DNA from 2 places in the Streptomyces sp. NPDC003248 genome. Region 2 is predicted to be linked to the other one. Evidence: predicted binding sites of a transcription regulator. Region 2 holds the regulator's gene; the other holds the start of a gene.
The links. Region 2 encodes HspR, which represses chaperone genes until heat shock. Its sites were predicted from a motif close to TTGAGNNNNNNNNNCTCAA; they were not measured.
Positions count from the first base shown of each region.

Region 1: a site for HspR is predicted at 12,390-12,408, ahead of lon (endopeptidase La). Genes of this name have one in related genera too.

Region 1 covers NZ_JBVHDT010000004.1:331,196-346,909, reverse strand. The annotation lists gene ACZ3KJ_RS13195 (NAD(P)-dependent malic enzyme) at 1-601, shown strand, start outside; gene ACZ3KJ_RS13190 (zinc-binding dehydrogenase) at 814-1,779, shown strand; gene ACZ3KJ_RS13185 (PadR family transcriptional regulator) at 1,811-2,869, opposite strand; gene ACZ3KJ_RS13180 (DUF4097 family beta strand repeat-containing protein) at 2,871-3,842, opposite strand; gene ACZ3KJ_RS13175 (DUF6104 family protein) at 4,119-4,298, opposite strand; gene ACZ3KJ_RS13170 (multifunctional oxoglutarate decarboxylase/oxoglutarate dehydrogenase thiamine pyrophosphate-binding subunit/dihydrolipoyllysine-residue succinyltransferase subunit) at 4,466-8,260, opposite strand; gene ACZ3KJ_RS13165 (HAMP domain-containing sensor histidine kinase) at 8,574-9,677, opposite strand; gene ACZ3KJ_RS13160 (response regulator transcription factor) at 9,674-10,411, opposite strand; gene ACZ3KJ_RS13155 (spermidine synthase family protein) at 10,536-11,234, opposite strand; gene ACZ3KJ_RS13150 (GNAT family N-acetyltransferase) at 11,558-12,256, opposite strand; gene lon (endopeptidase La) at 12,431-14,854, shown strand; gene ACZ3KJ_RS13140 (MarR family winged helix-turn-helix transcriptional regulator) at 15,058-15,555, shown strand; gene ACZ3KJ_RS13135 (hypothetical protein) at 15,671-15,714, opposite strand, start outside.
Region 2 covers NZ_JBVHDT010000002.1:517,038-532,751, forward strand. The annotation lists gene dcd (dCTP deaminase) at 1-204, shown strand, start outside; gene ACZ3KJ_RS07675 (phosphoribosyltransferase) at 201-710, shown strand; gene ACZ3KJ_RS07680 (hypothetical protein) at 1,122-1,784, shown strand; gene ACZ3KJ_RS07685 (hypothetical protein) at 1,799-2,212, shown strand; gene ACZ3KJ_RS07690 (YhjD/YihY/BrkB family envelope integrity protein) at 2,282-3,166, shown strand; gene ACZ3KJ_RS07695 (Yip1 family protein) at 3,262-4,314, opposite strand; gene ACZ3KJ_RS07700 (heterodisulfide reductase-related iron-sulfur binding cluster) at 4,502-6,793, opposite strand; gene ACZ3KJ_RS07705 (MraY family glycosyltransferase) at 7,041-8,345, shown strand; gene dnaK (molecular chaperone DnaK) at 8,441-10,288, shown strand; gene grpE (nucleotide exchange factor GrpE) at 10,285-10,938, shown strand; gene dnaJ (molecular chaperone DnaJ) at 10,972-12,144, shown strand; gene ACZ3KJ_RS07725 (heat shock protein transcriptional repressor HspR) at 12,150-12,596, shown strand; gene ACZ3KJ_RS07730 (fibronectin type III domain-containing protein) at 12,673-14,391, opposite strand; gene ACZ3KJ_RS07735 (fibronectin type III domain-containing protein) at 14,583-15,714, opposite strand, start outside.

The sequences.
Region 1 (15,714 bases), on a different contig from region 2:
CATCTCGGGCGCCGGCGCGGCCGGTGTCGCCATCGCGAAGATGCTGGTCGAGGCCGGTATCGGGGACGTCGCGGTCACCGACCGCAAGGGCATCGTCTCCGCTGACCGGGAGGACCTGACCGACGTCAAGCGCGAGCTGGCCGGGTTCACCAACAAGGCCGGGCTGACCGGGTCGCTGGAGACCGCGCTGGCCGGCGCGGACGTCTTCATCGGCGTCTCCGGCGGTACGGTCCCGGAGGAGGCGGTGGCCTCGATGGCGAAGGGCGCGTTCGTCTTCGCCATGGCCAACCCGAACCCCGAGGTGCACCCCGACGTCGCCCACAAGTACGCGGCGGTCGTCGCGACCGGGCGCTCGGACTTCCCGAACCAGATCAACAACGTGCTGGCGTTCCCGGGCATCTTCGCCGGCGCGTTGCAGGTGCGGGCGTCCCGGATCACCGAGGGCATGAAGATCGCGGCGGCGGAGGCGCTGGCGGGTGTCGTCGGTGACGACCTCGCCGCGGACTACGTCATTCCGTCGCCCTTCGACGAGCGGGTGGCGCCGGCGGTCACGGCCGCCGTCGCCGCGGCGGCTCGTGCCGAGGGTGTCGCGCGTCGCTGACGCGGGTCGGCGAACGGCCCCGCCCGGGCTCGGGCGGGGCCGTTTCCCTTTCCGGCTTCCTTTCCGGCTCCCTGTTCCGGCCCGCCGTCCGTCCGGGTGGCACCGGGCGGGTGGCACCGGGCGGGGGTGCGGGCGGTGCGGCAGTGCAAGAGGGCATTGCTCACAGCGCCGCCCGGTTTCCGTCGGGGGGCGCGGACCCTATCGTCGTGTGCATGTTCGCCGTCTACGCCGCTCGCATCGACCGTGACCAGCCGCTGAACGGCCTGGAGTCGGGGGAGCGCCCGGCTCCCGGGGTCCGGCCCGGCTGGAGCACCGTCCGGGTCCGGGCCGCCTCCCTCAACCACCATGACCTCTGGTCCCTGCGGGGCGTGGGCCTCACAGAGGACAAGCTGCCGATGATCCTCGGCTGTGATGCCGCGGGCGTCGACGAGGACGGCAACGAGGTCGTCCTGCACTCCGTGATCGGGCAGAGCGGGCACGGGGTCGGCCCCGACGAACCCCGCTCCATCCTCACCGAGCGCTACCAGGGCACCTTCGCCGAGCAGGTCGCCGTGCCGACGTGGAACATCCTGCCCAAGCCCAAGGAGCTCTCCTTCGAGGAGGCCGCCTGTCTGCCCACCGCCTGGCTGACGGCCTACCGCATGCTCTTCACCAACGCCGGGGTCCGCCCGGGCGACTCGGTCCTCGTCCAGGGCGCCGGGGGCGGTGTCGCCACGGCCGCGATCGTCCTCGGCCGGGCCGCCGGGCTGCGGGTCTTCGCGACCAGCCGGGACGAGGCCAAGCGGAAGCGCGCCCTGGAACTCGGCGCCGTCGAGGCGGTGGAGCCGGGGGCGCGGCTGCCGCAGCGGGTGGACGCGGTGATCGAGACCGTCGGGGCCGCCACCTGGTCCCACTCCGTGAAGTCCCTGCGGCCCGGCGGCACGCTCGTCATCTCCGGTGCCACCAGCGGTGACCGGCCCTCCCATGCCGAGCTGACCCGCATCTTCTTCCTCGAACTCAAGGTCGTCGGCTCCACGATGGGAACCAAGGACGAGTTGGAGGACCTGCTCGCCTTCTGCGCCGCCACGGGTGTCCGCCCCGTCATCGACGAGGTCCTCCCCCTCGACCGCGCCCGTGAGGGCTTCGAGCGGCTCGCGTCCGGCGACCAGTTCGGCAAGATCGTCCTCACCTCGGGCTGAGCAGGCCGGCAGCTGCGCGCCGGCCGTCGGCTCACGCCATGGGCGCCCGCAGTATCGCCCCGATGTGGGCCGCCGCCGTCGACAGATGGCGGCGGGCGTCGCGGAGCTGGTCCGCCGTGACGCCGTGGTCGCGGGCCGCGTCGCGGATGTCGTCGCGGAAGCGGTCCAGCAGACGGTCCAGGTCGCGGGCCGGGTCGCCGCTGGGGGCCTCATGGGCCCAGTCCGGCTCGTAGTCGGCGGGGAAGTCCGCCGGAGTCTCCGAGTACGCGGGCCCCTTGGCCGTCGCACCGTCCGGGCCGGTGCTGTCGCTGCCGCGTCCGAACCCGAAGTCCTTGCCGAACTCCTTCCCGACGTCCTTGCCGAACTCGCCGAACTCCTTGGCCAGCTCGGTCAGCCCCTCCCGGACACCCGTCGGCCAGTCGCCCCGGGCGAAGTGGTCCTGGACCTGTTCCTGGACGCGTCGCGCTATGCGCTGCATCTCCTCCTGGGCCTGGGCGCGCGCCCGGTCCTGGGCCTCCTTGGCCTGACGCCGGGCCCGCTGGGCCTCCTCGCGGGCCCGCCGGCTCTCGTCCTTGGCCCGGCGTGCCTGCTCCTTCCACTCCTGCTTGACGCGGCGCATCTCCTCCTTGGCGGCACGCCACGCCTCCTTGTCGCCGTACTCCCCGGGCTCCCCGAGGCCGCCGGGGGCCGGCCCGGAGCCCTGGCGTGCCTGGGAGGCCGCCGCCCGCATCTCGCGGCGCAGATCACCCGCGGCGCCGCGTACGTCGGCCCGGATCTCCGCGGCGAGCTCCGCGACCGATTCGCGGATCTCCAGCTCCAGGTCGGCCAGTTCGCCGCTGCGGTCGGCCAGCTCGGCGCGGCCGGCGTCGGTGATGGCGTACACCTTGCGGCCGCCCTCGGTGGTGTGGGTGACCAGGCCCTCGGCCTCCAGCTTGGCCAGGCGGGGGTAGACCGTGCCCGCCGACGGCGCGTAGAGCCCCTGGAAGCGCTCCTCCAGGAGGCGGATCACCTCGTAGCCGTGGCGCGGAGCCTCGTCCAGGAGCTTCAGCAGGTAGAGACGCAGGCGGCCGTGGGCGAAGACGGGGGGCATGTCAGAGCACCTTCTTGTCGGTCGTGCTGTCGGCCGGGCCGTCGGAGGAGGTCGCGTCGGCCGGGCCGCCTGAGGCATTCTCCCCCGGAGCCGAGGGTGTTCCGCCGGGCGGAGCCGCGGGTGTTCCGCCGGTGGGATCGGCCGCCTCCGGTTCCCAGGGCTCGTCCTCCGTCCGGGGGCGGCGCAGCAGGGCGATGGAGCCGGAGACCGTGGTCGCCTTCAGGCTGCCGTTGCCCGCGCCGAGCCGGCCGGTGATGCGCTTGGCCCCCCAGTGGCCGTTGACCCGCAGGTCCTCGAAGGCGTTGGAGACGGCGCCGCTCGCGGTCTGGGCCTCCACTTCCGCGTCCGCCGGGTGGGGCAGCCGGATGGCGATCTCACCGGAGACGCTGGCCAGGCTGACGGTGGTGGGGCGGCTCGTCGGATCGAGGTCGACGATCATCGACCCGCTCACCGAGTCGGCTTTCACGGAGGATCCGGCCTCGACCACCGTCAGGTCCCCGGACACCGAGTTGAAGCGGAGGTCGCCGGTGAGGGCCTGGGCCTCCACGTTCCCCGAGACCGTGTCGGCGCGCACCGGGCCCGTGAGCCTCACCAGGGTCGTGTCCCCGGAGACGCCCTTCACCTCGGCGTGCCCGTCGATGCCGGAGACGACCGTGCCGGCGCTCACCGCGCCCACCGCGACACGGGTGTGCGCGGGCACGGTCAGGGAGACGACGGCGCTGCGCCGCCAGCCCTTGGGGTCGAGCCATTTGAGGAAGCCCTTCCAGGGCAGGTCCTCGTAGGCCACCGTCAGGGTCCCGTCGCGATGGGTCACCGCCAAGGGCGGTCCCTCGATGTGCGAGACCTCAAGACGGGCGGGGCCCTCGTCGGTCCCCACCACGTTCACCGTGCCGTCGACCACGCGGACGTGCAGTTCGCGCACCGGCTCGTCGAAAGAGAGCTTGCTGGGCTCGGCGACGGACCACTCGGACATGGCAGACCTCCTCGACGGCGCGACGCGCCATATCGCGTCCCCTGTCAAACACGATATATCGCGGCAGTGGGAAGTCAAGACACTCGATGCGGTGAACAGCGCCGTCGAGCCGCCGGCCCGCAGGCCCGCACGGACCGGCCCAACGGCCACGCCGCCGCGCAGACGGACAGGCGACCAGACGCCGAAGGGCGCCCCGAAGGGCGCCCACACGTACGGCGAGAGGGGCCGACGGACCGCCGCCGGCCGCCCCGGCGGCGGCTACTCGTCGTCCGGCGGCTACTCGTCGTCCTCGTCGTCCAGCCGGGCCAGCCACGTCGCCAGCCGCTCCACCGGGACCTCGAAGTCCGGGTTCAGGTCGACGAACGTCCGCAGCTGCTCGGCGAGCCACTCGAAGGTGACCTCCTCCTCGCCGCGCCGCTTCTCGAGTTCCTCGATGCCTCGGTCGGTGAAGTACACGGGTTGTTCTCCTGGGGGATGGGCCTGGTCCGCGGGTGATACGACTCCAGGGTATGCGGCACCGCTGCCCGCCGGACCCGCCGCCGGCGCACACGGCAGCGGCCCCGCCGCCATGGAGGCGACGGGGCCGCTGCACGCGCTGCCGGTGCTCAGCGGTGTTCGGAGGCTCAGGCCTCGAACACCTCCCGCACCAGCTGCTCCTGCTCCGCCTGGTGCCGCTTGGCCGAGCCGACCGCCGGGGACGAGCCGTGCGGCCGCGAGATGCGGCGCAGGCGCTCGCCGTGCGGGACGTCGGCGCCGACGGCCAGGTCCAGGTGGTCGATCAGGTTCAGGGCGATGAACGGCCAGGCGCCCTGGTTGGCCGGCTCCTCCTGGGCCCACAGGTACTTCTCGGCGTTCGGGTACTTGGCGATCTCCGCCTGGAGCTCGGCACCCGGCAGCGGGTACAGGCGCTCGATGCGGATGATCGCGGTGTCCGTGACGCCGCGCTTCTGGCGCTCGGCCTCCAGGTCGTAGTAGACCTTGCCGGCGCAGAAGACGACCTTCTTGACGGCGTTCGGCTCGACCGAGGCGTCGCCGATGACCGGGCGGAACTGGCCGCTCGTGAACTCCTCCGCCTTCGACGCGGCGGCCTTCAGGCGCAGCATCGACTTCGGGGTGAAGACGACCAGCGGCTTGTGGTGCGGGTTGTGCACCTGCCACCGCAGGAGGTGGAAGTAGTTCGACGGCGAGGTCGGCATCGCGACCGTCATGTTGTTCTGCGCGCAGAGCTGGAGGAAGCGCTCCGGGCGGGCGGACGAGTGGTCCGGGCCCTGGCCCTCGTAGCCGTGCGGGAGGAGCAGGGTGACGCCGGAGGTCTGGCCCCACTTCTGCTCCGCCGACGAGATGAACTCGTCCACGACCGTCTGCGCGCCGTTGACGAAGTCGCCGAACTGCGCCTCCCACATCACGAGCGCGTCGGGGCGGGCCAGCGAGTAGCCGTACTCGAAGCCCATCGCCGCGTACTCGGAGAGGAGGGAGTTGTAGACGTTCAGCCGCGCCTGCTCCTCGGAGAGGTACATCAGCGGCGTGAACTCCTCGCCGGTCTCCCGGTCGATGATCACCGCGTGGCGCTGGCCGAAGGTGCCGCGCTGGGAGTCCTGGCCGGCCAGGCGGACCGGGACGCCCTCCAGGAGGAGGGAGCCGATGGCGAGGGTCTCGCCCATGCCCCAGTCGATGGTGCCGTCCTCGACCATGGCCGCCCGGCGCTGGAGCTGCGGCAGCAGACGCGGGTGGGCGGTGATGTGGTCGGGGATGTTGACCTGGGACTCGGCGATGCGCTTGACGATCTCGGCGGAGACCGCGGTGCTCACCGCGACGGGGAAGCCGTCCTGCGGCGCCTCGGAGTCGCCGGACGTCGGCTGGGAGGTGGCCTCGCGGACCTCCGTGAAGACCTTCTCCAGCTGGCCCTGGTAGTCCTGGAGCGCCTGCTCCGCCTCTTCCAGGGTGATGTCGCCGCGACCGATGAGGGACTCGGTGTACAGCTTGCGCACCGAGCGCTTCTTGTCGATCAGGTCGTACATCAGCGGCTGGGTGAAGGCCGGGTTGTCCGACTCGTTGTGACCGCGACGGCGGTAGCAGATGAGGTCGATCACCACGTCCTTGTTGAACGCCTGGCGGAACTCGAAGGCGAGCCGCGCGACGCGGACCACGGCCTCCGGGTCGTCGCCGTTCACGTGGAAGATCGGGGCCTCGATCATGCGGGCCACGTCCGTCGCGTACATGGAGGAACGCGAGGACTCGGGGGCCGCGGTGAAGCCGACCTGGTTGTTGATGACGATGTGGACCGTGCCGCCGGTGCGGTAGCCGCGCAGCTGCGACATGTTCAGGGTCTCGGCCACCACGCCCTGGCCCGCGAAGGCCGCGTCGCCGTGGATCGCCACCGGCAGGACGGTGAAGTCCGTGCCGCCCTTGTTGATGATGTCCTGCTTGGCGCGCGCGACGCCCTCCAGGACCGGGTCCACGGCCTCCAGGTGCGAGGGGTTCGCGACCAGGGAGACCTTGATCTGCTCGCCGTCCAGGCCGGTGAAGGTGCCCTCGGCGCCCAGGTGGTACTTCACGTCGCCGGAGCCGTGCATCGACTTCGGGTCGAGGTTGCCCTCGAACTCGCGGAAGATCTGCGCGTACGACTTGCCGACGATGTTGGCGAGGACGTTCAGGCGGCCGCGGTGGGCCATGCCGATGACGACCTCGTCCAGGCGGGACTCGGCCGCCGAGTCGATGACCGCGTCGAGCAGCGGGATGACGGACTCGCCGCCCTCCAGCGAGAAGCGCTTCTGGCCGACGTACTTGGTCTGGAGGAAGGTCTCGAAGGCTTCCGCCGCGTTCAGCCGGCGCAGGATGCGCAGCTGCTCCTCGCGCTCCGGCTTGCTGTGCGGGCGCTCGATGCGGTCCTGGATCCACTTGCGCTGCTTGGGGTCCTGGATGTGCATGAACTCGATGCCGGTGGTGCGGCAGTACGAGTCGCGCAGCACGCCGAGGATGTCGCGCAGCTTCATCAGGGACTTGCCGGCGAAGCCGCCGACGGCGAACTCGCGCTCCAGGTCCCACAGGGTGAGCCCGTGCTCGGTGATGTCGAGGTCGGGGTGCTTGCGCTGCTGGTACTCCAGCGGGTCGGTGTCGGCCATGACGTGGCCGCGGACCCGGTAGGAGTGGATCAGCTCGAAGACGCGGGCGGCCTTGGTGACGTCGTCGTCGTGGCTGGCGTCGATGTCCTTGAGCCAGCGGACCGGCTCGTAGGGGATGCGCAGGGCCTCGAAGATGTCGTCGTAGAAGCCGTTCTCGCCCAGCAGCAGGTTCGCCACCGCGCGCAGGAACTCGCCGGAGGCGGCGCCCTGGATGACCCGGTGGTCGTAGGTCGACGTGAGCGTCATGACCTTCGAGATGCCGAGCTTGTTCAGGGTGTCCTGGGAGGTGCCCTGGAACTCCGCCGGGTAGTCCATGGAGCCGACGCCCATGATCACCGACTGGCCGGGCATCAGGCGCGGGACGGAGTGGACGGTGCCGAGGCCGCCGGGGTTGGTCAGGGAGACCGTGACGCCGGTGAAGTCGTCCATCGTCAGCTTGTTGTCGCGGGCGCGACGGACGATGTCCTCGTAGGCCTGCCAGAACTCGAAGAAGTTCAGCGTCTCGGCCTTCTTGATGGCGGCCACGACGAGCTGGCGGTCGCCGTTGGGCTTCACCAGGTCGATGGCCAGGCCGAGGTTGACGTGCGGCGGCTTGACGAGGGTCGGCTTGCCGTCCTTCTCGCCGAACGACCAGTTCATCGACGGCATGGCCTTGATGGCCTGCACCATCGCGAAGCCGATCAGGTGCGTGAAGGAGATCTTCCCGCCCCGGGCGCGCTTCAGGTGGTTGTTGATGACGATGCGGTTGTCGAACAGCAGCTTCACCGGGACGGCGCGCACGGACGTGGCCGTGGGCAGTTCCAGGGAGGCGTTCATGTTCTTGGCGACGGCGGCGGAGGGGCCGCGCAGCGTCACGAACTCGGGGCCCTCGGGAGCCGCGGTGGCCGGCGCGGCCGGCCTGGCCGCGGGCGCGGCGGGCTTCGCGGGCGCCGGGGCGGCGGCCGCGGGCTTCGGGGCGGCGGCGGCCGGCGCGGGAGCCGGGGCGGCGGGCGCGGCCGGGGCCGGGGCCGGAGCGGCCGGGGCAGCCGGAGCGGCGGGTGCCGCGGGTGGGGTGGTGGTCCCTGCGGCCCCCGCGGCCGCAGTACCCGCCGGAGCCGGAGCGCTGGCGGCCCCCGGCTTGTAGTCGGCGAAGAAGTCCCACCAGGCACGGTCTACGGAATTCGGGTCCTGGAGGTACTGCTGATAGATCTCGTCGACGAGCCACTCGTTCGCGCCGAACGCGGCAGCGGGATTCTTGCCCGCTTGGTCTGCGTCGGTCGAGATGCTCGATGCGTTACTGGGGGACTGTGGCGACACGGCGGCAACCGCCCTCTTCCGCTTCACAAGGTGATGGACAGCGGGAATAAAGGCTACGCCTCCCAGCCCGCGAAGGTCAGGCCGGGCAGCTCCATCGTCGCGTATGTCACATCGACAACGGTGTTTCGGGGCTGGAAATGGCGGGAAACAAGCGCGGTTGACGTTCAAAACGGGTGCGTCGATGCAGGTCGCGCACGCTGAGCGTGCGGACCGCGGCCGGCCTGGGCCGGTGCTGTGCCTGATCACACGTGTCCATCAGCCGCTCGTCGGTGCGGACACTCGTGGATCTTGGGGCTCCGCTTCGCACTTTACGTCAACTTGGCACGGATGGCTCTCCCGGAAGGGTGACAAGAATCCGGCAACCCCGCTCGGATTCGGCCACTCCGATCCGGCCGCCGTGGAGATCGACCGCCCAGCGGGCGATCGCGAGTCCCAGTCCCGTGCCGCCGTCGCTGCCCGGGCCGTGCGGCCGGCGGACGGCCCCCCGGTTGAACCGCTCGAAGACACGGCGCCACTCCGAGCGCGGGATGCCGGGCCCCTCGTCCAGGACCTCCAGCTCCAGCGACTCCGGCAGCGGCCCGCGCCGTGCCTTCACCGTGACCCGGCCGTGCGGCGGACTGTGCTTGACCGCGTTGTCGATGAGGTTGGCGACGACCTGGTGGATGCGCTCGGGGTCCGCGTGCGCGGTCAGCTCCGGCGGCGAGACGTCCAGGTGCAGATGGACGTCGGTGCGCGTGTGACTGCCGCCCGAGCCCATGGTCGCGCGGGCGGAGGCCACCATGTTGGCCTCCTTGAGCACCCCCGACAGGTACGGCCACACCTCGAAACGCCGCTTGCGCAGCGGTACGACGCCGTTGTCCAGCCGGGACAGGTCCAGCAGCGTCTCCACCAGCCGGCCGAGCCGCTCCGTCTGTTTCAGGGCCGTGCGCATCGTCTCGGGGTCGGCCTCGGCGATGCCGTCGACCACGTTCTCCAGGACCGCGCGCAGACCCGCGATGGGGGTGCGCAGCTCGTGCGAGACGTTGGCCACCAGCTCCTTGCGCTGACGGTCCTGCGCCTCCAGCTCGTCGGCCATGATGTTGATCGTCTGGGCGAGGTCGCCCAGCTCGTCCCGGCGGTTCTCGCGCACCCGGCGGGTGTAGTCGCCGTGCGAGATGGACCGGGCGACCGTGTTCATCTCGTCCAGCGGCGCGGTGAGCGAGTGCGCCACGAACTGGGTGATGAGCAACGTGGCGATCATCGAGAAGATGGTGATGAAGCGCAGTTCGGTCGCGGTGCGCAGGGCGATCAGCACCAGCCCGGTGGTGATCAGCACCGAGATGACGACCAGCGCCCCCAGCTTGGTGTTGATCGAGAACGGTCGTACGCCGCCCCAGGGCTCCCCGGGGCCTCTCGGTGCGTCCGGCCCGCCGCTCATGGCGTCGGCGTCTCCAGCGCGTAGCCGACGCCGTGCACCGTGCGGATCCGCTCGGCGCCGATCTTCCGGCGCAGTGCCTTGATGTGGCTGTCGACGGTCCGGGTGCCGGAGGCGTCCGCCCAGTCCCACACCTCGGCCAGCAGCTGCTCACGGGAGAGCACCGCGCGCGGGGTGTTCGCCAGGCAGACCAGCAGGTCGAACTCGGTGGGCGTGAGGTGCACGTCCTCGCTGCGCACCCGCACCCGGCGCTGGGCGTGGTCGATCTCCAGCTCGCCGAGGCGCAGGATGCCGGAGCGGGGCGTGGCCGCCGCGAGCGCCGCCCGTTCCACGCGGCGCAGCAGCACGTGCACGCGCGCCGCCAGCTCCCGCATCGAGAACGGCTTGGTCATGTAGTCGTCGGCGCCCACGCCGAGCCCGACCAGCATGTCGGTCTCGTCGTCGCGCGCGGTGAGCATCAGCACCGGCACCGGGCGGGCGGCCTGCACGCGACGGCAGACCTCCAGGCCGTCGAAGCCGGGCAGCATGATGTCGAGGATCAGCAGGTCGGGCTGCCAGGCCTCCGCCGTGTCGACGGCCGCCGGGCCGTCACCCGCCGTTTGCACGAGGAATCCCTCGGCGCGCAGGCGGGCCGCGATGGCGTCGACGATCGTCGGATCGTCCTCGACCACCAGAACGCGGCGCTGTGCGCCCGGGGTCGCCGTCGTGCCGTTGTGCGAGGTGTGTGTCTGCTCCATCGCCCGCCCCTGAGGTGTGCTTTTCCGGGACCTGTGGGGTGATCCCTTGATTGCGCATGACTGCGGTTGACGCCTCAATGATCGACGTCAGGGCAGCAGCGTACGGGGAGTCACCACGCCTTTGCTATCCGGGTACGACGGCGAGGTGCACGACGTCCGGCACGCCTCGGGCAACCGGGATCTCTTCGGTACGCACCCGCTGGAACCCGGCATTTCTCAAGGTTCCTTCGAATTCAGGCGACGGCTGGGCGGACCACACGGCCAGTACCCCGCCGGGCCTCAACACCCTTGCGCAGCACGCGAGTCCGGCCTTCGAGTAGAGCCCGTCGTTGCCTTCGGTGACGGTCCAGTCGGGCCCGTTGTCGATGTCGAGACAGAGCGCGTCGAACGTGGCGGAAGTCTCATTGACGTAGTCGAGCAGATCCGCTTCCACGATCGTCGTGCGCGGATCGGCGAGGGCGGTGCGGGAGATCGCGGCGAGCGGGCCGTCGAGGTGCCAGTCGACGACGGCGCGTTCCCGCTCCACGACCGTGACGCGTCCCCAGCGGGGGTCGGCGGCGGCGTGCGCGAGCGAGAACCCGACGCCCAGGCCGCCGATCAGCACGTCGGGTGCGGGGCGTCCGTCCAGCGCGGTCAGGGCGGCGTCGACGAGCAGCCGCTCCGAGCGGCCGTCGGAGGTGTCCATCAGGAAGCAGCCGTTGGCGATGATCTGAAGCAGCTCCCCGTGCCGGCGCAGCACGACCTCGCCGTACGGACCCTCGCGACGGTCCAGGACTTGGGGCCGGCCGTCGGGTTCGGTGGACATGTCGGGGGAGAGGGGCATCGTCCCATCCTGGCATCGGAGGCGGGGGAGGGCGGGGGATTTCCGGGGGCCCGTCTCAGGCCCGGCCCCCGGTCCCTGGTCCGGCTCGGTCCCTGGTCCCCGGCCCGGCTCGGTCCCCGGCTCGGTTCCTGGTCCGGCTCGGTCCCTGGTCCGGCGGTCCCCGGCCTGGCTCGGTCTCCGGCTCGGTCCCTGGTCCGGCGGTCCCTGGCCTGGCTCGGTCTCCGGCTCGGTCCCTGGTCCGGCGGTTCCTGGTCCGGCCCGGCCTCAGGTTCGGCCCCCGGCCCCGCCCCGGGCCCCCGCCCCCCCCGGGCCCCCGGCCCCGGTCACGAGTCGCCGTCCCCGCCCGTCCCCAGGTACTTCGCGCTCGTCAGCGGTGCCGCCACCGTCCAGCCCAGCGACTCGTACAGCGCGCGCCCCGCCGGTGTCCCCACGAGGACGCCGGTCTCCGTGCCCTCGGCCGCCGCGGCGGCCGCGAGCGTCCGCATGACGGCGCTGCCCAGGCCGCGGCGGCGGTGCCCGGGTGCGGTCTCGATGTGGTCGAAGACGGCGGTCGCGCCGGTCGGAGCCACCTGGCCCCGCGCGGCGAAGGAGCCGTCGGGCGCGGCGACCATCACGCGCGTGACGCCACCCCGCGTCCACACGCGCAGCCGGTACCCGTCGGGCGCCCCGGCCGGCCCCGCCTCCGCCGGTCCCGGCCTCGGATCTCCTTCCGGCGGCGTGCGCAGCGGCAGCGTCATCAGCCACCCCGGCTCCGGGTCCACCCACCAGCCGGGGCCCAGCCATCCCGCGGTCACCGCCGGGTCCTGGAAGACCTTGAGCCACACGCCGGCCCCGGTCACCCCGTCCGCGACCTCGCGCACCACGCCTTCCTCGACGTCGTCCCCGATCCGGGCGAGGACGTGCCGCGACACGTGCCCGGCCTGCCCCACGTCGACGGTGAACCCCCAGGGCCGCCGCACGGGCGGAGAGGCCCCGCGCGACACGACCCACCCGTCCACCCAGGCCCGTACGATCCCGCCCACCCGACCTCCGTAATAGCCAGTAAAGGCATTCACCGCTTACGCGAAACGACTGTACGGCGCCGCACGCCGGGCCCGGCAGACGTGATCGCTCACAGCGAACGACCGTCCGGGAACATTCGAGGCCGCCCGTGCATTGAGTCGGCATAACTCAACTTGACTGCCGAAGGGGAGATCATGGCTGCTGAGTCCGCAGCGTTCACACCGCTCACCCTGCCCGTACTGCCGCTCGACGACGAGGTCGTGCTGCCCGGGATGGTGGTTCCGCTGGACCTCAACGACACCGATGTGCGCGCCGCGGTGGAAGCGGCCCAGGCCGCCGCCCGCTCGGAACCCGGGAAGCCCAGGGTGCTCCTGGTGCCGCGCATCGACGGCACGTACGCGAGCACCGGTGTGCTCGGCACCGTCGAGCAGGTCGGCCGGCTGGCCGACGGCGACCCGGGCGCGCTGATCCGCGGCCGCGGCCGGGTCCGGATCGGCGCCGGCACCACCGGCCCCGGCGCGGCCCTGTGGGTCGAGGGCACGCGGCTCGACGAGAAGGTGCCCGAGCCCCTGCCCGGCCAGGTCGCCGAACTGGTCAAGGAGTACAAGGCGCTGGCCACCGCCTGGCTGCGCAAGCGCGGCGCCTGGCAGGTCGTCGACCGCGTCCAGGCCATCGACGACGTCTCCGCGCTCGCCGACAACTCCGGCTACTCGCCCTTCCTGACCACCGAGCAGAAGGTCGAGCTCCTGGAGACGGCCGACCCGGTGGCCCGGCTGAAGCTCGCCACCCAGCAACTGCGCGACCACCTCGCCGAGCAGGACGTCGCCGAGACCATCGCCAAGGACGTCCAGGAGGGCGTCGACAAGCAGCAGCGCGAGTTCCTGCTCCGCCGTCAGCTGGAGGCCGTCCGCAAGGAACTGCGCGAGCTCAACGGCGAGAGCGAGGGCGAGGAGTCCGACGACTACCGCTCCCGGGTCGAGGCCGCCGACCTGCCGGAGAAGGTCCGCGAGGCCGCCCTCAAGGAGGTCGACAAGCTGGAGCGGGCGAGCGACCAGTCGCCCGAGGGCTCCTGGATCCGCACCTGGCTCGACACCGTCCTCGAACTGCCGTGGAACGAACGCACCGAGGACGCCTACGACATCCAGGGCGCCAAGGCGGTCCTCGACGCCGAGCACGCGGGCCTGGAGGACGTGAAGGAGCGGATCACCGAGTACCTGGCGGTGCGCAAGCGCCGCAGCGACCGGGGTCTCGGCGTGGTCGGCGGACGGCGCGGCGGTGCGGTGCTGGCCCTGGTCGGCCCGCCCGGCGTCGGCAAGACCTCGCTGGGCGAGTCGGTCGCGCACGCCATGGGCCGCGCCTTCGTCCGCGTCGCCCTCGGCGGTGTCCGGGACGAGGCGGAGATCCGCGGTCACCGGCGCACGTACGTCGGCGCGCTGCCCGGCCGGATCGTCCGCGCGATCAAGGAGGCCGGTTCGATGAACCCGGTCGTCCTGCTCGACGAGATCGACAAGGTCGGGTCCGACTTCCGCGGCGACCCGGCGGCGGCCCTGCTGGAGGTCCTGGACCCGGCGCAGAACCACACCTTCCGCGACCACTACCTGGAGGTCGAGCTCGACCTGTCGGACGTCGTCTTCCTCGCCACCGCCAACGTCCTGGAGGCCATCCCCGAGGCCCTGCTCGACCGTATGGAGCTGGTCCGCCTCGACGGCTACACCGAGGACGAGAAGGTCGTCATCGCCCGTGACCACCTGCTCCCGCGCCAGCTGGAGCGGGCGGGCCTGGACAAGGACGAGGTGACCCTCGACGAGAGCGCCCTGCGCAAGCTGGCCGGCGAGTACACGCGCGAGGCCGGCGTGCGCACCCTGGAGCGGTCCGTCGCCCGGCTGCTGCGCAAGATCGCCGCGCAGCACGAACTGGGCGAGCGGGAGCTGCCGTTCACCGTCACCGAGGCGGACCTGCGCGGCCTGATCGGCAGGCCGCACCACGTGCCCGAGTCCGCCCAGGACCCGGCCGAGCGGCGCACCTCGGTGCCCGGTGTGGCGACGGGTCTCGCGGTCACGGGCGCGGGCGGCGACGTGCTGTACGTCGAGGCGTCGCTGGCCGACCCGGAGACGGGCGCGGCGGGCCTGACCCTGACCGGTCAGCTGGGCGACGTGATGAAGGAGTCGGCGCAGATCGCGCTGAGCTTCCTGCGCAGCCACGGCGCCGAGCTCGAACTGCCGGTCGCCGACCTGAAGGACCGGGGCGTGCACATCCACTTCCCGGCGGGCGCGGTGCCCAAGGACGGCCCGAGCGCGGGCATCACGATGACGACGGCCCTCGCGTCCCTGCTGTCCGGACGGCTGGTCCGTACGGACGTGGCGATGACCGGCGAGGTCTCGCTGACCGGGCGGGTGCTGCCGATCGGCGGCGTGAAGCAGAAGCTGCTCGCCGCGCACCGCGCCGGGGTGACCACCGTGATCATCCCCAAGCGCAACGAACCCGACCTGGACGACGTCCCGGCGGAGGTCCTGGACAAGCTGGACGTCCACGCCGTCACCGACGTCCGCCAGGTCCTGGAGCTGGCGCTCGCCCCCGCGACCAGCGGGGTGACGCCGGAGGTTCCGGTCGCGGCGTGACGGACGCGTCCGGAGAGGAAGGCCCGGGTCCCCTGAGGGAGGCCCGGGCCTTCGCCCACCCGGCCGCCACCGAGCCACGGAGTCGCGGAGTCGCGGAGTCGCCAGTCAGCGAGTCGCAGGCCAGGTGCATGTCACGGCCGCCCTCGGCCCGGGGTGCGGCTACGCACGTAGAATCGGTACGGAACCGGATCAGGAGCGCTGACGTGCACGAGGACGGAAACGGCGACGGACGCGGGGGCGCATCCGAGGTGTCGCGAAGAGGTGTGGACCAGGAGTTCCTGTCCCTGGAGCGGGAGCTGACGGTGCTGCTGCGCCGCGCCCGGGCCAACCAGGGCGAGATGGCCCGCGAGGTGCACCCGGACCTGGAGCCCGCGGCGTACGGCCTGCTCGTCCGGCTGGAGGAGTGCGGGCGTCAGCGGGCGACCGAACTCGCCGCCTACATCGGCGTCGGCAAGGCCACCATGTCCCGCCAGCTGCGCGCGCTGGAACAGCTCGGCCTGATCGCCCGCGCGCCGGACCCGGCGGACGGGCGCGCCTGGCTCGTCGACCTGACCGAGGAGGGCCGCACCCGGGTCGGCCGGGTCCGCGAGGCCCGCCGGGCGCGCTACGTCAGCCAGCTCGCCCACTGGGACCGCGGGGAGGTGGCGGAACTGGCCCGCCTGCTCCACGAGCTGAACCAGGGCATGGCCAAGCAGGCCTGAACCGGCGCACGGGCCGGCCCGCCGCCTGAACCAGCGCCCGGCCGAGCCGGCCCAAGCAGGCCCGAACCCGTGCGGGGCCTTGTCAGGCCATGCCCAGGCAAGGCCCCGCCCCGCCTCACAGCTCCACGAAGACCGCCGTCGCGTCGTCGTGCCGTTTGG
Region 2 (15,714 bases):
CACGTGACGCTGGAGCTGTCCAACCTCGCGACCCTGCCCATCAAGCTCTGGCCCGGTATGAAGATCGGGCAGCTGTGCATGTTCCGGCTCAGCTCGCCGGCCGAGCACCCGTACGGCAGCGAGCGCTACGGCTCCCGGTACCAGGGCCAGCGCGGGCCGACCGCCTCCCGGTCCTTCCTGAACTTCCACCGGACCCAGGTATGAGCGACGCACGCGAGAACCTGAGCTACGAGCAGTTCGGCACCGCCGTCCGCGAGCTCGCCCAGACCATCGCCGACGACGGGTACGAGCCCGACATCGTGCTCTCCATCGCCCGCGGCGGTGTCTTCGTCGCCGGCGGGCTCGCCTACGCCCTCGACTGCAAGAACATCCATCTGGTGAACGTCGAGTTCTACACCGGCGTCGGGACCACGCTCGAGATGCCCGTCATGCTCGCGCCCGTCCCCAACGTCATCGACTTCTCCGACAAGAAGGTCCTGATCACCGACGACGTCGCCGACACCGGCAAGACGCTCAAGCTGGTGCGCGACTTCTGCCTCGACGCCGTCGCCGAGGTGCGCACCGCCGTGATCTACGAGAAGTCGCACTCGCTCGTGAAGTGCGAGTACGTGTGGAAGCGGACCGACGACTGGATCAACTTCCCGTGGAGTGTTCTGCCGGTGGTACGTAAGTCGGGGGAGCCGGTCACCCCGTCGAAGGAAGCGCTCTGAGCTGCGGCGTCTCGCTGAGCCAGCACAGCCTGTATGACGAGAGGCCTTGGTGATGCCAAGGCCTCTCGTCATGTATGCAGATGGCTGACTCCGGGCGTGGCACGTCTCCACGATCCGGAGCTCCGCTTTCGGGAGAGGACGGCAGCACGCTGCTGGCGTGTCCTCCGTCCGTCTCCATGGGGTTCACTGGGGATGGAAGCCGGATAGCCTGCCGACTCATAGCGGCAGTAGCAGCACGAGGAGTTCGGGCCCCTGGCTCGGCACCGGTCGCCAGATGGGGGAAGCGCCATGGAATTAGCTCGTACCTCGATTGGGCTTGTAGCCGCCTTCACGGTGCCGACGGCATTTGATTGGCATTCAAGAAGGCCGTGGCGTGCGATTGCATTCACTCTGGCTTATGGAGCTCTTGCTGTGGCGCCCTCGGGGGTCAGCTCCAAGGAGCGTGTCGCATTAATCTCCCTCACTTTGGCTGCGGCCTGTCTCGCACTCCTGAGCAAGCCTTCGAATTGGAGACTTCCGAGTCTTGAATCGACCTGGAAAAAGCTTCTCCTGAAGGGTGCGGCGGGCTCACGTCTGTCGGGGGCCGAGTATGCTGTCGCGGCCGTTGGAGTCATTGCGGTTCTGTTGCCGTTTTTCCTGGGATTCGATGCGGGGGTCCAATTCGCCCGTCGGAGAGTCATCGACAGCGATCAGGCGGTCACCATTTTCTCGGGAATGCTGATCGCCGTCTTCGGTTGCCAAAAAGTCATCGGCAGAGTTGTTCGGCCCCTCGTCGAGAAAATCCTGGAGAAGATCAACTCCAAGGAATTCGAGGCGAGTGTCGGGGACTTCATCAAGGCGGGACCCCACGTAGGGTGGATCGAGAGGTTCATCCTCTTCACATTTTTGGTCTCGGGAAACTCCGCGGCTGCTGCATTGGTGGTGACGGCAAAATCGCTTGCGCGCTTCCCGGAGATTCAGCAGGCGGAGAAGCTGGTCGGCGACTACTATCTGGTAGGAACGCTCACCAGCGTTGCAATAGCTCTCGTGGCGTCCAGTGTGACCAGGATGGCACTGGGGATGCCGCCCCTGTAGACAGGAGGAGCATCATGTCGCTGCGCGATCACCCGTTCTTTCAAGAACTGGCCTCTCTGCGCCTTCCCGGCGGAGATTATGTGATCGCCGGCAGTGCGCCCATGCTGGCATACGGAATCAAGAGGAATATCGGCGACATCGACATCGTGGCTCGGGGGGAAGCCTGGAAGATCGCTCTAGGATTGGGCCGGGCCTCCAGGGCTCCTCTGGGTGCGGCGCAGCGCATCGTGCTCTTCGGAGGGGATATTGAAATCCTCGATGGTTGGTTTGAATATTCTGTCGACTCGCTGATCGAGGGCGGGGAGTCCATAGACGGGTTCAGGTTTCTTTCACTCGCCAGAACGATAGAGTGGAAGACTTCCCTGGGGAGGAAGATGGACATGGAGGACGTCGCATTGATGCAGCAGTTTCTCGATCACGCCGTGTGACCGGTATCGCGGCCGCGCCGAGAGGCTTCGACGTGTGCGGCCCCGCCCCGGAACGGGTTGACTGGTCGTATGACCGGCCGCAGCGGCCCGCAGCCGCACGGCAGACGGGGTGACCTCCGCCGGGGCGCCCGCTGGGGCGAGTGGCGGCGGGGCACCGTCCGTCGTGTCCGGGGCAGTCAGGCGGGCACGCTGTGGAGCCGGCTCTCCACGGTGGACTTCCTCGGGAACTCCTTCCAGCTCGCCGCGCTCTCCCTGCTGTGTTTCTTCCCGTTCCTCATCGTCGTGACGGCCGCGACCGGCCGGGACGCCGCCACCGCCCTCGTCGGCTGGCTCGGGCTGCACGGGCAGGCGGCGCAGGCCGTGGCCTCCCTCTTCCCGGCGGGCGAGGCCTCGGGCGGCGTCACCGCGGCGAGTGCCTGTCTGCTGGTCGTCGGCGCCGTCGCCGTCGCCGGCACCTTGCAGAGCTGGTACCGCAAGCTCTTCGACATCGCCCCCGGTGGGTGGCGGGACGTCGCGGCGCGGATCGGCTGGCTCGCCGCGCTCCTCCTCTACAGCGCCGCGCAGGCCCTGGCCGGCCGTGCGCTCGGCGGGAGCGAGCCGGTCCTCCAGGCACTGGTCGGCTTCGCGACGGCCACCTGCTTCTGGTGGGGCAGCATGTACGTCCTCCTCGCGGGGACGGTCCGCCCGCGCACGCTCCTGCCGTCGGCCGTCGCCACCGCCCTGTGCTGGACGGGCCTGGGCGTGTTCTCCGCGCGCTACTTCTCCGGGCTGATCGTGGAGAACAGCCAGAGGTACGGCCCCATCGGGGTCGTCATGGTGATCCTGTCGTGGGTGATCGCGGTGGGGGTGGTCATCCACCTCGGCGCCGTGATCGGCTGCCTGTACCTGGAGCACCGTTCCGGGCGGAGTGGGCCGCGCGCGCCGCGTGGGCCGCGCGGGTCACCACACCCTTGACGCCTGCTTCCGGACCTGCGGACAGACCCGGGGCCTCCCGATCCTCGGTGGATCGGGAGGCCCCGGCCGTTCGGTGAGCGGGTCCGCGGGCGGCCCTAGAACGTGCCCAGCTTCACGATCGACAGCAGGGCGACCAGCTGGATCGCGGACGCGCCCAGCGCCTTCGGCCACGGCAGGTCGTGGGAGCGGCTGACCATGATGGTCAGCAGGGCTCCGGCCGCCACCCAGGTCGCCCAGCCGAGGATCTGGACGAACGACGCGTCGCCGCCGAGGAACATGGCGACGATCAGCCGCGGGGCGTCGGTGAGCGACATGATCAGCATGGAGAGGCCGACCGTGGGCTGCCAGGCGCCGTCGCCGCCGAGCTGGCGGGCCAGGGTGTGGGTGACGACGCCGAGGACGAAGGAGCTCAGCACCATCGCGACGGCCGTCGTCAGGACTATCGGGATCGCGTTGGAGAGCGTCGCGTTGATCGCGTCCTCGCGCGCGGTGTCGAAGCCGAAGACGGCGAGCAGGCCGTAGAGGAACGTCACGATGAGGGCGGGGCCCCACAGCGTGTAGTCCCGCATCCGGAGGAACGTCTGGCTGGGCGACAGGACGACGCCCTTCAGCAGTTCCTTCCAGGGCAGGCGCGGGCCGACCGGGCCGGACGGGGCCGCCGCGGAGCCGGCGTGGTACGTCTCGCCCCTGCTGTACTGCTGGTGGTCGTCGATCGAGAACGCCTGGGTGTGCCCGGGGTTGTTCGCGGCGTAGGGGTCCGGCGTGCCCGGCCCGGCGCCGTACGACGACGGGTCGTCGCCGCCGAAGTACTCCGGCTCGCCGCCCTGGCCGCCGTAGCCGCCGCCGTTCGCGGGGGGCCACTGGCCGCCCGCCCCGCCGCCGGTGGAGCCGTACGGGGGCTGCTGGCCGCCGCGGTACTGCGGCCGCTGCTGCGGGTACGGCTGCTGCGCCGGAGGGTAGCCGTACGACGGCCCCTGGGGCGCCTGCTGCCCGTACGGAGGGTCTTGGGGTCGCGCTTGCGGGGCGCGGCCGTCCCGGCCGCCACGTCCGATCCTGAATCCAGCCACGTCAACGAACGTACCTGGTCCCGGAGAGTGACGTGCCGGGCCCGGCCCGCCGGAGGCGGCTTTGCGGCCGACCTGTGACATCCCCTGAGGGAGACCCGGAGCCCGGAGCCTCCCCCAGGGGGACCCGAAGCCCGGAGCCTCCCCCAGGGGGACCCGAAGCCCGGAGCCGCACACGCCGACGCCCCCTGTCCGCGTCCGGCGGAACAGGGGGCGTCGGTGGGGCTCGGCGGGCTCGGCTCGGTGCGGAGGTGCCGGGTGCCCGTGGTGGTCACTTGACCGGCTGGGGCTCCGGCTCGCTCTCCGTCTCGGACGTACCCGCGGGGGGCTCGTCGTCGACGGGCGTCTTGACGGACTCCAGCAGGAGCTGGGCGACGTCCACGACCTGGACGGACTCCTTGGCCTTGCCCTCGTTCTTCTTGCCGTTGACCGAGTCGGTCAGCATGACGAGGCAGAAGGGGCAGGCGGTGGAGACGATGTCGGGGTCGAGGGAGAGGGCCTCGTCGACGCGCTCGTTGTTGATGCGCTTGCCGATCCGCTCCTCCATCCACATCCGCGCGCCGCCGGCGCCGCAGCAGAAGCCGCGCTCCTTGTGGCGGTGCATCTCCTGCTGACGCAGGCCTGGGACAGCCGTCATGATCTCGCGCGGAGGCGTGTAGATCTTGTTGTGGCGGCCCAGGTAGCAGGGGTCGTGGTAGGTGATGATGCCCTCGACCGGGGTCACCGGGATCAGCTTGCCCTCGTCCACGAGGTGCTGGAGCAGCTGGGTGTGGTGGATGACCTCGTAGTCGCCGCCGAGCTGCGGGTACTCGTTGCCGAGGGTGTTGAGGCAGTGCGGGCAGGTGGCGACGATCTTCTTCGCCGACTTCGGCTTCCGCGACTCCTCGGTGACCTTGCCCTCGTCGTCCGTCTCCTCGCCGAACGCCATGTTCAGCGCCATGACGTTCTCCATGCCGAGCTCCTGGAAGAGGGGCTCGTTGCCGAGGCGGCGGGCGGAGTCACCGGTGCACTTCTCGTCGCCGCCCATGATCGCGAACTTGACGCCCGCGATGTGGAGGAGCTCGGCGAACGCCTTCGTGGTCTTCTTGGCGCGGTCCTCCAGGGCGCCGGCGCAGCCGACCCAGTACAGGTACTCGACCTCGGAGAGGTCCTCGATGTCCTTGCCGACGACCGGGACCTCGAAGTCGACCTCCTTGGTCCACTCCAGGCGCTGCTTCTTCGCCAGGCCCCAGGGGTTGCCCTTCTTCTCCAGGTTCTTGAGCATCGTGCCCGCCTCGGACGGGAACGACGACTCGATCATGACCTGGTAGCGGCGCATGTCGACGATGTGGTCGACGTGCTCGATGTCCACCGGGCACTGCTCGACGCAGGCGCCGCAGGTGGTGCAGGACCACAGGACGTCCGGGTCGATGACGCCGTTGTCGTCGGCGGTGCCGATCAGCGGGCGCTCGGCCTCGGCGAGGGCGGCGGCGGGAACGTCCTCGAGCTGCTCCTCGGAGGCCTTCTCCTCGCCCTCCATGGTCTTGCCGCCGCCGGCCAGCAGGTAGGGGGCCTTGGCGTGCGCGTGGTCGCGCAGGGACATGATCAGGAGCTTGGGGGAGAGCGGCTTGCCGGTGTTCCAGGCGGGGCACTGCGACTGGCAGCGGCCGCACTCGGTGCAGGTGGAGAAGTCCAGCAGGCCCTTCCACGAGAACTGCTCGATCTGGGAGACGCCGAAGACGTCGTCGTCGCCGGGGTCGGTGAAGTCGATCGGCTTGCCGCCGGACGTCATCGGCAGCAGCGCGCCCAGCGAGGTCTCACCGGTGGCGTTGCGCTTGAACCAGATGTTCGGGAACGCCAGGAAGCGGTGCCAGGCCACGCCCATGTTGGTGTTGAGCGAGACCACGATCATCCAGATGAACGAGGTGCCGATCTTCACCATCGCGGTGAAGTAGACCAGGTTCTGGAGGGTGGTGACGCTCAGCGACTTGAAGGCCAGGACCAGCGGGTACGAGGCGAAGTACGCGGCCTCGTAGTGCTCCACGTGGTGGATGGCGCCCTCCAGGCCGCGCAGCACGTAGATGGCGAGGCCGATGGTCAGGATGACGTACTCGACGAAGTACGCCTGGCCGGCCTTGGAGCCCGCGAAGCGGGACTTGCGGCCCGGGCGGGAGGGCAGGTTCAGCAGGCGGATGGCGATGAGCACGGCGATGCCGAGGACCGTCATCACGCCGATGAACTCGATGTAGAGCTCGAACGGCAGGAAGCCGCCGATGACCGGCAGCGTCCAGTCGGCCTGGAAGAGCTGGCCGAAGGCCTGCGCCAGGGTCGGCGGCAGCGTCAGGAAGCCGACGGCCACGAACCAGTGGGCGACGCCGACGATGCCCCACCGGTTCATGCGCGTGTGGCCGAGGAACTCGCGGACCAGTGTCACGCTGCGCTGGTAGGGGTTGTCGGTCCGGGCGCCCGCCGGGACCGGCTGGCCCAGCTTGAAGTACCGGACGAACTGGCCGATGGCTCGGGCGAGCAGGGCGACGCCGACCACGGTCAGGGCCAGCGACACGATGATCGCGGCGAGTTGCATGGGGGCTCCTCGGGCCTGCGAGGGGGATACGGCGGGACGTGTCGTGCGGCGCGTGCGCGGGGTGCGCGGCGCCTCGGAACAGGTACCCGAAATTACTAAGCGGTAACTTATGTAGTCCGTCTGAGACTACCCCCATCTCCCGTCGCACTGTAGTCGGGCGGCGGGTGATCTGGGTCGCTGAGGGTCACCTCAGAATCAGACCGTGTTATTCATGCCAAATTGGTACATTCATGACTAATTTATATCCGTGCTCTACGGGATCGCCGCCGCCACCGCCGCCCTGCTCCTCACCGCCTTCCTCGCCGCGCTGCTGCGCGGGCCCGCCCTGCGCGTCGGACTGGTCGACCGGCGGCAGCGGCAGCGGCGGCGGCGGGTGGCGCTGTCGGGCGGCGTGGCCGTCGTGCTGACGACGTGCCTCGTCGCGACCGCCGGGGACTGGACGGGGGCCGCCCCGCTCGGCGAGGGCATGGGGGCTCTGCTCGTCGCGGGCGGCGGGGTCGCGGCGCTCGGGCTGGTCGTGGACCTGTGGCGGCTGAAGGCCCGGTTCGTGGTGGCCGGTACGGCGGTGGCGGCGGCCTTCGTGGTGCCGTACGGCGACACCGGCGTCGTCGCCGGAGTGGCGGCCGTCGGCTGGATCGCCTGCGTCGCGCTCGCCTTCCGGGCCCTGGACCACGCCGACGGGGTCGCCGGGACCGTGGGGGTCGTCACCGCCTTCGGCGTGGGGGCGTGCGCGGCGGCCGAGATGATGGACGGTCTCGCCGTGCTGCTGAGCGTGCTCGCCGCCGCTCTGACCGGGTTCCTGATGCACAACTGGCCTCCCGCGCGCGTGGCGCTCGGCGGCTGCGGCGCGCTCTTCACCGGCTTCCTGCTCGCGGCGGCGGCCGTCTCCGCGCGCGCGGGCCAGGACGCCGTGGCCGGCGCGGGCGTGCTGTTCGCGCTCACCGCGGTCGCCGCCGCCGACGTCGTCCTCGTCCTGCTGGCCCGGCGCACGGCCGGGCGCCCGCTGCTGCGGCGCGGGCCCGACCACCTGGCCCACCGGCTGCGGCGGCTCGGCCTCACCCCGCAGGGCGTGACGGTCCTGCTCGGCGTCGCGGCCTTCGCGGGGGTGCTCGTCGGGACCCTGGTGCACGCCGGCTGGGCGGACGCGCAGGCCGTGCTGTGGGTGGCGGGCGGCGTTCTGGTCGTCGTCCTCGGACTGTGGCGGGTGCCGGTGTACACCCGGCCGCCGGGAGAGGGCGGCGGCGCGGCGCGGCGGCCGGGGGAGGGGAGCGTGGTGCGGCGCGCCGGCGAAGGCGGCGGGGTGCGGCGCCCTGGGGAAGCGGGCGCGGTGCGGCGCACTGGGGAAGCGGGCGCGCGGCGGTTTGGGGAGAGTGCGGGGCGGCGTCCGGAGGAGGGTGCCGTGCGGGCCCGCGCCCGGGCCCGGCAGCCGTCCGTCTCCGCGGTGCAGCCCCCTCGGCGGTCGGCCGAGTCACCCGCGCGATCACTCGCGCGAGTATCCCGCCGTACGGTGTCGCCGCAGGTCAGCGAGGTGTTGCGCGTAAGGAACGGATAAGAGTTGAGTCGGTGGGACTCAGGTCTGTTGACCGGGCGCCGGGTGTCGTGCACACTTGAGTCCGTTCCACTCAAGTCAGCTGGAGGAAGATCACCATGGCACGTGCGGTCGGCATCGACCTGGGCACGACTAACTCCGTCGTCAGCGTTCTGGAGGGCGGCGAGCCCACCGTCATCACCAACGCCGAGGGTGCCCGGACCACGCCGTCCGTCGTCGCCTTCGCCAAGAACGGCGAGGTGCTGGTCGGCGAGGTCGCCAAGCGCCAGGCGGTCACCAACGTGGACCGGACCATCCGTTCCGTGAAGCGCCACATGGGCACGGACTGGAAGATCGAGCTCGACGGCAAGAGCTTCAACCCGCAGCAGATGAGCGCCTTCATCCTGCAGAAGCTGAAGCGCGACGCCGAGGCGTACCTGGGCGAGAAGGTGGCCGACGCGGTCATCACCGTCCCGGCGTACTTCAACGACTCCGAGCGCCAGGCGACGAAGGAAGCCGGTGAGATCGCCGGTCTCAACGTCCTGCGCATCGTCAACGAGCCCACCGCGGCCGCGCTCGCCTACGGCCTCGACAAGGACGACCAGACGATCCTCGTCTTCGACCTCGGTGGCGGCACCTTCGACGTGTCCCTCCTGGAGATCGGCGACGGCGTCGTCGAGGTGAAGGCCACCAACGGTGACAACCACCTCGGTGGTGACGACTGGGACCAGCGCGTCGTCGACTACCTGGTCAAGCAGTTCCAGTCCGGCCACGGCGTGGACCTGTCCAAGGACAAGATGGCGCTCCAGCGTCTGCGCGAGGCCGCCGAGAAGGCGAAGATCGAGCTGTCCTCGTCCACCGAGACCTCGATCAACCTGCCGTACATCACGGCGTCCGCCGAGGGCCCGCTGCACCTGGACGAGAAGCTCACCCGCGCCCAGTTCCAGCAGCTGACCGCGGACCTCCTCGAGCGCTGCAAGACCCCGTTCTTCAACGTCATGAAGGACGCCGGCGTCTCCATCAACGAGATCGACCACGTCGTCCTCGTCGGTGGCTCCACCCGTATGCCCGCCGTCGCCGAGCTCGTCAAGGAGCTGACCGGCGGCAAGGAGGCCAACAAGGGCGTGAACCCGGACGAGGTCGTCGCCATCGGCGCCTCGCTCCAGGCCGGTGTCCTCAAGGGTGAGGTCAAGGACGTCCTGCTCCTCGACGTGACCCCGCTGTCCCTCGGTATCGAGACCAAGGGCGGCATCATGACCAAGCTCATCGAGCGCAACACCACGATCCCGACCAAGCGGTCCGAGATCTTCACCACGGCCGAGGACAACCAGCCGTCCGTGCAGATCCAGGTCTACCAGGGCGAGCGCGAGATCGCGGCGTACAACAAGAAGCTCGGCATGTTCGAGCTGACCGGTCTGCCGCCGGCGCCGCGCGGCGTCCCGCAGATCGAGGTCTCCTTCGACATCGACGCCAACGGCATCATGCACGTGACCGCGAAGGACCTGGGCACGGGCAAGGAGCAGAAGATGACCGTCACCGGCGGCTCCTCGCTGCCGAAGGACGAGGTCGACCGCATGCGCCAGGAGGCCGAGCAGTACGCGGAGGAGGACCACCGCCGCCGCGAGGCCGCCGAGGCCCGCAACCAGGGCGAGCAGCTCGTCTACCAGACCGAGAAGTTCCTCAAGGACAACGAGGACAAGGTACCCGGCGAGATCAAGACCGAGGTCGAGGAAGCCCTCTCCGAGCTGAAGGACAAGCTCAAGGGCGAGGACACCGCCGAGATCCGCACCGCCACCGAGAAGGTCGCGGCCGTCTCGCAGAAGCTCGGCCAGGCCATGTACGCCGACGCCCAGGCCGCCCAGGCCGCGGGCGGCCCGGAGGGCGCCACCGCCGGCGGTGCCAAGGCCGACGACGACGTCGTCGACGCCGAGATCGTGGACGACGAGCGCAAGGACGGTGCCGCGTGACGGAGGAGACCCCGGGCTTCGAGGAGAAGCCCGACGTCCCCTCCGGCGCCACCTCCGACGACGCCGAGCCGAAGGCCGCTCCCTCCGACGAGGGGGCGGCCCCGGCCGGGGACGCGAACCAGACGGCCGGGCTGGTCGCCCAGCTGGACCAGGTGCGCACCGCGCTCGGCGAGCGCACCGCGGACCTCCAGCGGCTCCAGGCCGAGTACCAGAACTACCGCCGCCGGGTCGAGCGCGACCGGATCGCGGTCAAGGAGATCGCCGTCGCGAACCTCCTGACCGAGCTCCTGCCCGTGCTCGACGACATCGGCCGCGCACGCGAACACGGCGAACTGGTCGGCGGATTCAAGTCCGTCGGCGAGTCCCTGGAGACCGTCGCCGCGAAGATGGGCCTCCAGCAGTTCGGCAAGGAGGGCGAGCCCTTCGACCCGACGATCCACGAGGCCCTGATGCACAGCTACGCGCCGGACGTCACCGAGACGACGTGCGTGGCGATCCTCCAGCCCGGGTACCGGTTCGGCGAGCGCACCATCCGTCCCGCCCGGGTGGCCGTGGCCGAACCCCAGCCGGGGGCCCAGACGGTCAAGCCGGCCGAGGAGAGCGACACGGCGGCCGACGACAAGGAGAGCGGTGGCCCGGACGAGGGCTGAGCTTGAACCGACGCGAGAGGAGGGACGTCGAGGATGAGCACCAAGGACTTCATCGAGAAGGACTACTACAAGGTCCTCGGCGTCCCCAAGGACGCCACCGAGGCCGAGATCAAGAAGGCGTACCGGAAGCTCGCCCGCGAGTACCACCCGGACGCCAACAAGGGGAACGTCAAGGCCGAGGAGCGCTTCAAGGAGATCTCCGAGGCGAACGACGTCCTCGGCGACCCCAAGAAGCGCAAGGAGTACGACGAGGCGCGCGCCCTCTTCGGCAGCGGCGGCTTCCGCCCCGGCCCGGGCGCGGGCGGCGGCTCCTTCAACTTCGACCTGGGCGACCTCTTCGGGGGCGCCCAGGGCGGGAACGCCGGCGGTTTCGGCGGTGGGATCGGTGACGTCTTCGGGGGCCTGTTCAACCGCGGCGGCGCCACGGGCGCCCGTACCCAGCCCCGGCGCGGCCAGGACATCGACACCGAGGTCACCCTCAGCTTCACCGAGGCGATCGAGGGCGCGACGGTCCCGCTGCGCATGACCTCCCAGTCACCGTGCAAGGCCTGTTCCGGCACCGGCGACAAGAACGGCACCCCCCGGGTGTGCCCGACCTGCGTCGGCACCGGGCAGGTGGCGCGCGGCTCGGGCGGGGGCTTCTCCCTCACCGACCCCTGCCCCGACTGCAAGGGACGCGGCCTGATCGCCGAGCACCCCTGCGCGGAGTGCAGCGGCAGCGGGCGGGCCAAGTCCTCCCGCACCATGCAGGTCCGCATCCCCGCGGGCGTCACCGACGGGCAGCGGATCCGGCTGCGCGGCAAGGGCGCCCCCGGTGAGCGCGGCGGCCCGGCCGGCGACCTGTACGTCGTCGTCCACGTCGACCCGCACCCGGTCTTCGGCCGCAAGGACGACCACCTCACCGTCACCGTGCCCGTCACCTTCACGGAGGCGGCCCTGGGCGGCGAGGTCAGGGTGCCCACGCTCGGCGGCCCGGCCCTGACGCTGAAGCTGCCGCCCGGCACACCCAACGGACGCACCATGCGCGCCCGGGGCAAGGGCGCGGTCCGCAAGGACGGAACCCGCGGCGACCTGCTGGTCACCGTCGAGGTGAGTGTTCCCAAGGACCTGTCGGGGAAGGCTCGTGACGCGCTGGAGGCGTATCGCGAGGCCACCGCGGGTGAGGACCCGCGGGCGGAGCTGTTCGAGGCCGCGAAGGGAGCTTGAGGGTGATGGACGGCCGTCGACGTAACCCGTATGAACTGACCGAGGAGACCCCGGTCTACGTCATCTCGGTGGCGGCCCAGCTCTCCGGACTCCATCCGCAGACACTGCGCCAGTACGACCGCCTCGGCCTGGTCTCCCCGGACCGTACGGCCGGGCGGGGCCGCCGCTACTCGGCCCGCGACATCGAACTGCTGCGCACCGTGCAGCAGTTGTCGCAGGACGAGGGCATCAACCTGGCCGGCATCAAGCGGATCATCGAACTGGAGAACCAGGTCGCCGCCCTCCAGGCCCGGGTGGCCGAACTCCAGTCCGCGCTGGACGGCGCGGCGGCGGCCATGCAGCAGCGGGAGGCGGCGGTCCACGCCTCCTACCGGCGCGACCTGGTGCCGTACCAGGAGGTGCAGCAGACCAGCGCGCTGGTGGTGTGGCGGCCGAAGAAGGCCAAGGACTGACGCGACGCGTCGACCCGTGTGAAGGGGCCCGGAGGACCAACCTCCGGGCCCCTTCGCGCTGTTCCCGCGTGACGCGCTACGGCGCGGTCACGGTCCAGTCGCCGGCCGGCAGGGACTCGGTGCCGTCCTCCGCCACCGCGGTGACCCAGTAGTAGGTGGTGGTTCCGCGCTGCACGCCGGTGTCGGCGTACTCGGTGGTGCCGCTCGGGAGTGCGGCGATCGTCTCGTAGGCGGAGGTCTCCGGGTTCCAGCGGTGGACGCGGTAGCCGCCCGCCTGCTCGGGGGCCGAGTCGGCGAGCCCCTGCCAGGTCAGCAGGTTGCCCTCGTCGCCCTCGGCGGCCGACACGGTGAGGGACAGGGGCGAGCCGTCGGGAGTCGGGACGCTCGGTGTCATGTCCAGCTCGGTCGCGGTCACGATCTGCGCCTCGCCGGTCCAGCGGAACGCGGAGTTCCCGGCGTCGTCGACGGCGTCCACGATGAAGCAGGACTCCTCACCGTCGGGAAGGACGGTGTACGCGTACGAGGTGGTGCCGGCCGGTACGGAGTAGCCCGCGGAGAGGGAGCACACCCGCTCGTCACCCTCGTCGCCCAGGAGCTCGCCACGGCGGACCGTGTAACTCGCCAGGTCCGCCGTCGGGTTGGCGTCCCAGCCCACCAGGAAGCCGTACTCGGTCGGGGTGACGGTCACCCCGGTGACGGCGGACGGGGGCGTGAGGTCCCGGCGCTTGCCGCTCACGGCGGCGGACCGCGCGGACTCGTTGCCAGCCGCGTCCAGGGCGGTCACGCGGTAGTAGTAGGTGCCGTCCTCGGCGGCGGTGGTGTCCAGGTACGAGACCTGGCCCGTGTCGGTGCCGATCCGGGTGTACGTGCCGTCGGCGCTCGCCGCCCGGTACACGCCGTACGACGCGGCTCCCGTGACCTGGCTCCACAGGAGCCGCAGCCCCCCGGACTCGCTGCTGACCGACAGCCCGGCGGGCACGCCCGGGGCGGTCCGGTCCACGGTCGTGACGGTCTTGTCCGCCGTGCCCGCCGACTCGTTGCCCGCCTTGTCGTAGGCGCGCAGCTCATAGGCGTAGGCCGCGCCGGTCACCGGGAGGGTGGTGTCGGTGTACGTGGCGGAGGCGGTGGCCGCCAGCCTGGTCCAGGTCGCGCTCTCGACGGGCCGCCGGTAGACCCGGTACCCCGCGAGGTCCATCTCCTTGTTCGCCGCCCAGGTGAGCTTCGCCCGGCCGGTCGCGGTGTCGTAGGCGGCGGCGAGACCCGTCGGGGTCAGCGGCTTGACCTTGTCGACGGTGGCGGTGGTGCGGGGCGCGTACGTGAAGGCGACGTTGGCGTTGCCCGTCCAGTTCACGTAGTCGACGCGGAGGGTGTGCTTCCCGGCGGACAGGGTCAGGTTGACGGTCTTCTTCACCGTCGTCGACCCGTTCTTCCAGACGTCGGCCTTGCGGACACCGTCGACATAGACGCGGAGACCGTCCTGGACGGCGACGGTGAAGACGAAGGGCCCGCCGGAGCCGAAGTCGCGGGTGACCGTCCAGCGGACGCCGAAGTTGTTCGTCGGGACGCCGGAAGCCGGGGCCTTGGCACCCCAGTTCTCGCTGATCGCGGCGTCGCATCCGGTCTGCTTCGGCGTCCCGGAGAAGGTGGTGTTCGCGAAGATCTGCCGCTTGTAGACGGGTGCGGTGCACGTCGTGGCGGCGGAGGCGGGCGCGGTGGTGACGGCGAGCAGGCCGCCCGCGGTGACGAGCACGACCGTGGCCGCGGCGGCGGCGGTCGTGCGTCTTGCTCGGTTCATGCAGTCCTTCGATCCGTTCCGGCGACGGCGGTGATCGGCCGTCGCCGGAACGGACTGTTCAGGAGGGTGCAAGGTTGTACGGCGGCTGGAGGAGGGCGGCGAGGGGGGCGGTACGCGAAAGGCGTGTGGTTCGAACTGGGGCCCGCGACACCGGCGTGAGCGCCGGGCGCGGGCCCCGTGATGCCCGTGGGCTACGGCGCGGTCGCCACGGCCCCGGCCGCCGGGAGGGACTCGGTGCCGTCGGCGGCGAGGGCGGTCACCCAGTAGTGGTGGGTGGTGCCGCGTTCTGCGGTGAGATCGTCGTAGTAATTGTCGGCGGTCGCTGTGTCGGCGAGCTTCTCGTACGCGGAGGTCTCCGGGTTCCAGCGGTAGACGCGGTAACCGCCGGCCGCCTCGGGGGAGGAGGCGTCGAGGCCGGTCCAGTCCAGCCGGATCCCGCCACTCCAGGCCTCGTCCACGGTCAGTGCCAGGGGCGAGCCGTCGGGCGTGGGAACGCTCGGCGTGAGGTCGAGTTCGGTCGCGATCTGGCCGGCGGCCTCGCCGTTCGCGCGGAAGACGGAGTTGAGGAAGTCGTCGACGACGTCCACGACCAGGCAGGCCGTCTCGCCGTCCGGGACGGTGGTGTAGGCGAAGGAGGTGGCGTCGGGCTGGTCGTCCACCCAGGCGACCGCCTCGTAGGAGGTGCAGGACTCACCGTCCCCGTCGGCCTGGAGTTTCCCCCGGTAGACCGTGTAGTGGTCCACGTCGGTCGCCGGGCTGGGGTCCCAGGTCAGCTGGAAGCCGTACTCGGTGGCGGTGGCGGTCAGTCCGGTCAGGGCGGGCGGCGGGGTGAGGTCACCGCGCGATGCCTTGACCGCTGCGGACTGCGCGGATTCATTGCCGGCCGAGTCCAGCGCCGACACGCGGTAGTAGAAGGAGGCCCGCTCGGCGATCGTCCTGTCCACGTAGTAACTGCCCTTCGTGGTGCCCACGAGGGTGAACGCGCCGTCCGGTTCCGACGCCCGGTACACCCGGTACGAGGCCGCGTCCTCGACCACGCCCCAGCCGATGTAGGCACCTTCCGCCAAGAGGGAGCCGCCGATCCGCGTGATCGCGGCCGGTGCCGTCCAGTCGGCGGTCACGACCGACTGGTCGAGGCTGCCGCCCGACTCGTTGCCCGCCTTGTCGTAGGCGCGGATCTCGTAGTGGTAGAGACGGCCGTCCGTCGGCGGGGTGTCGGTGTACGAGGTCGCCGTCGTCGACGTCAGCCGAGTCCAGCCGCCGTACTCCATGGTGCGGTAGACCCGGTACCCGGCGAGGTCCATCTCCTTGTTCTTCGCCCAG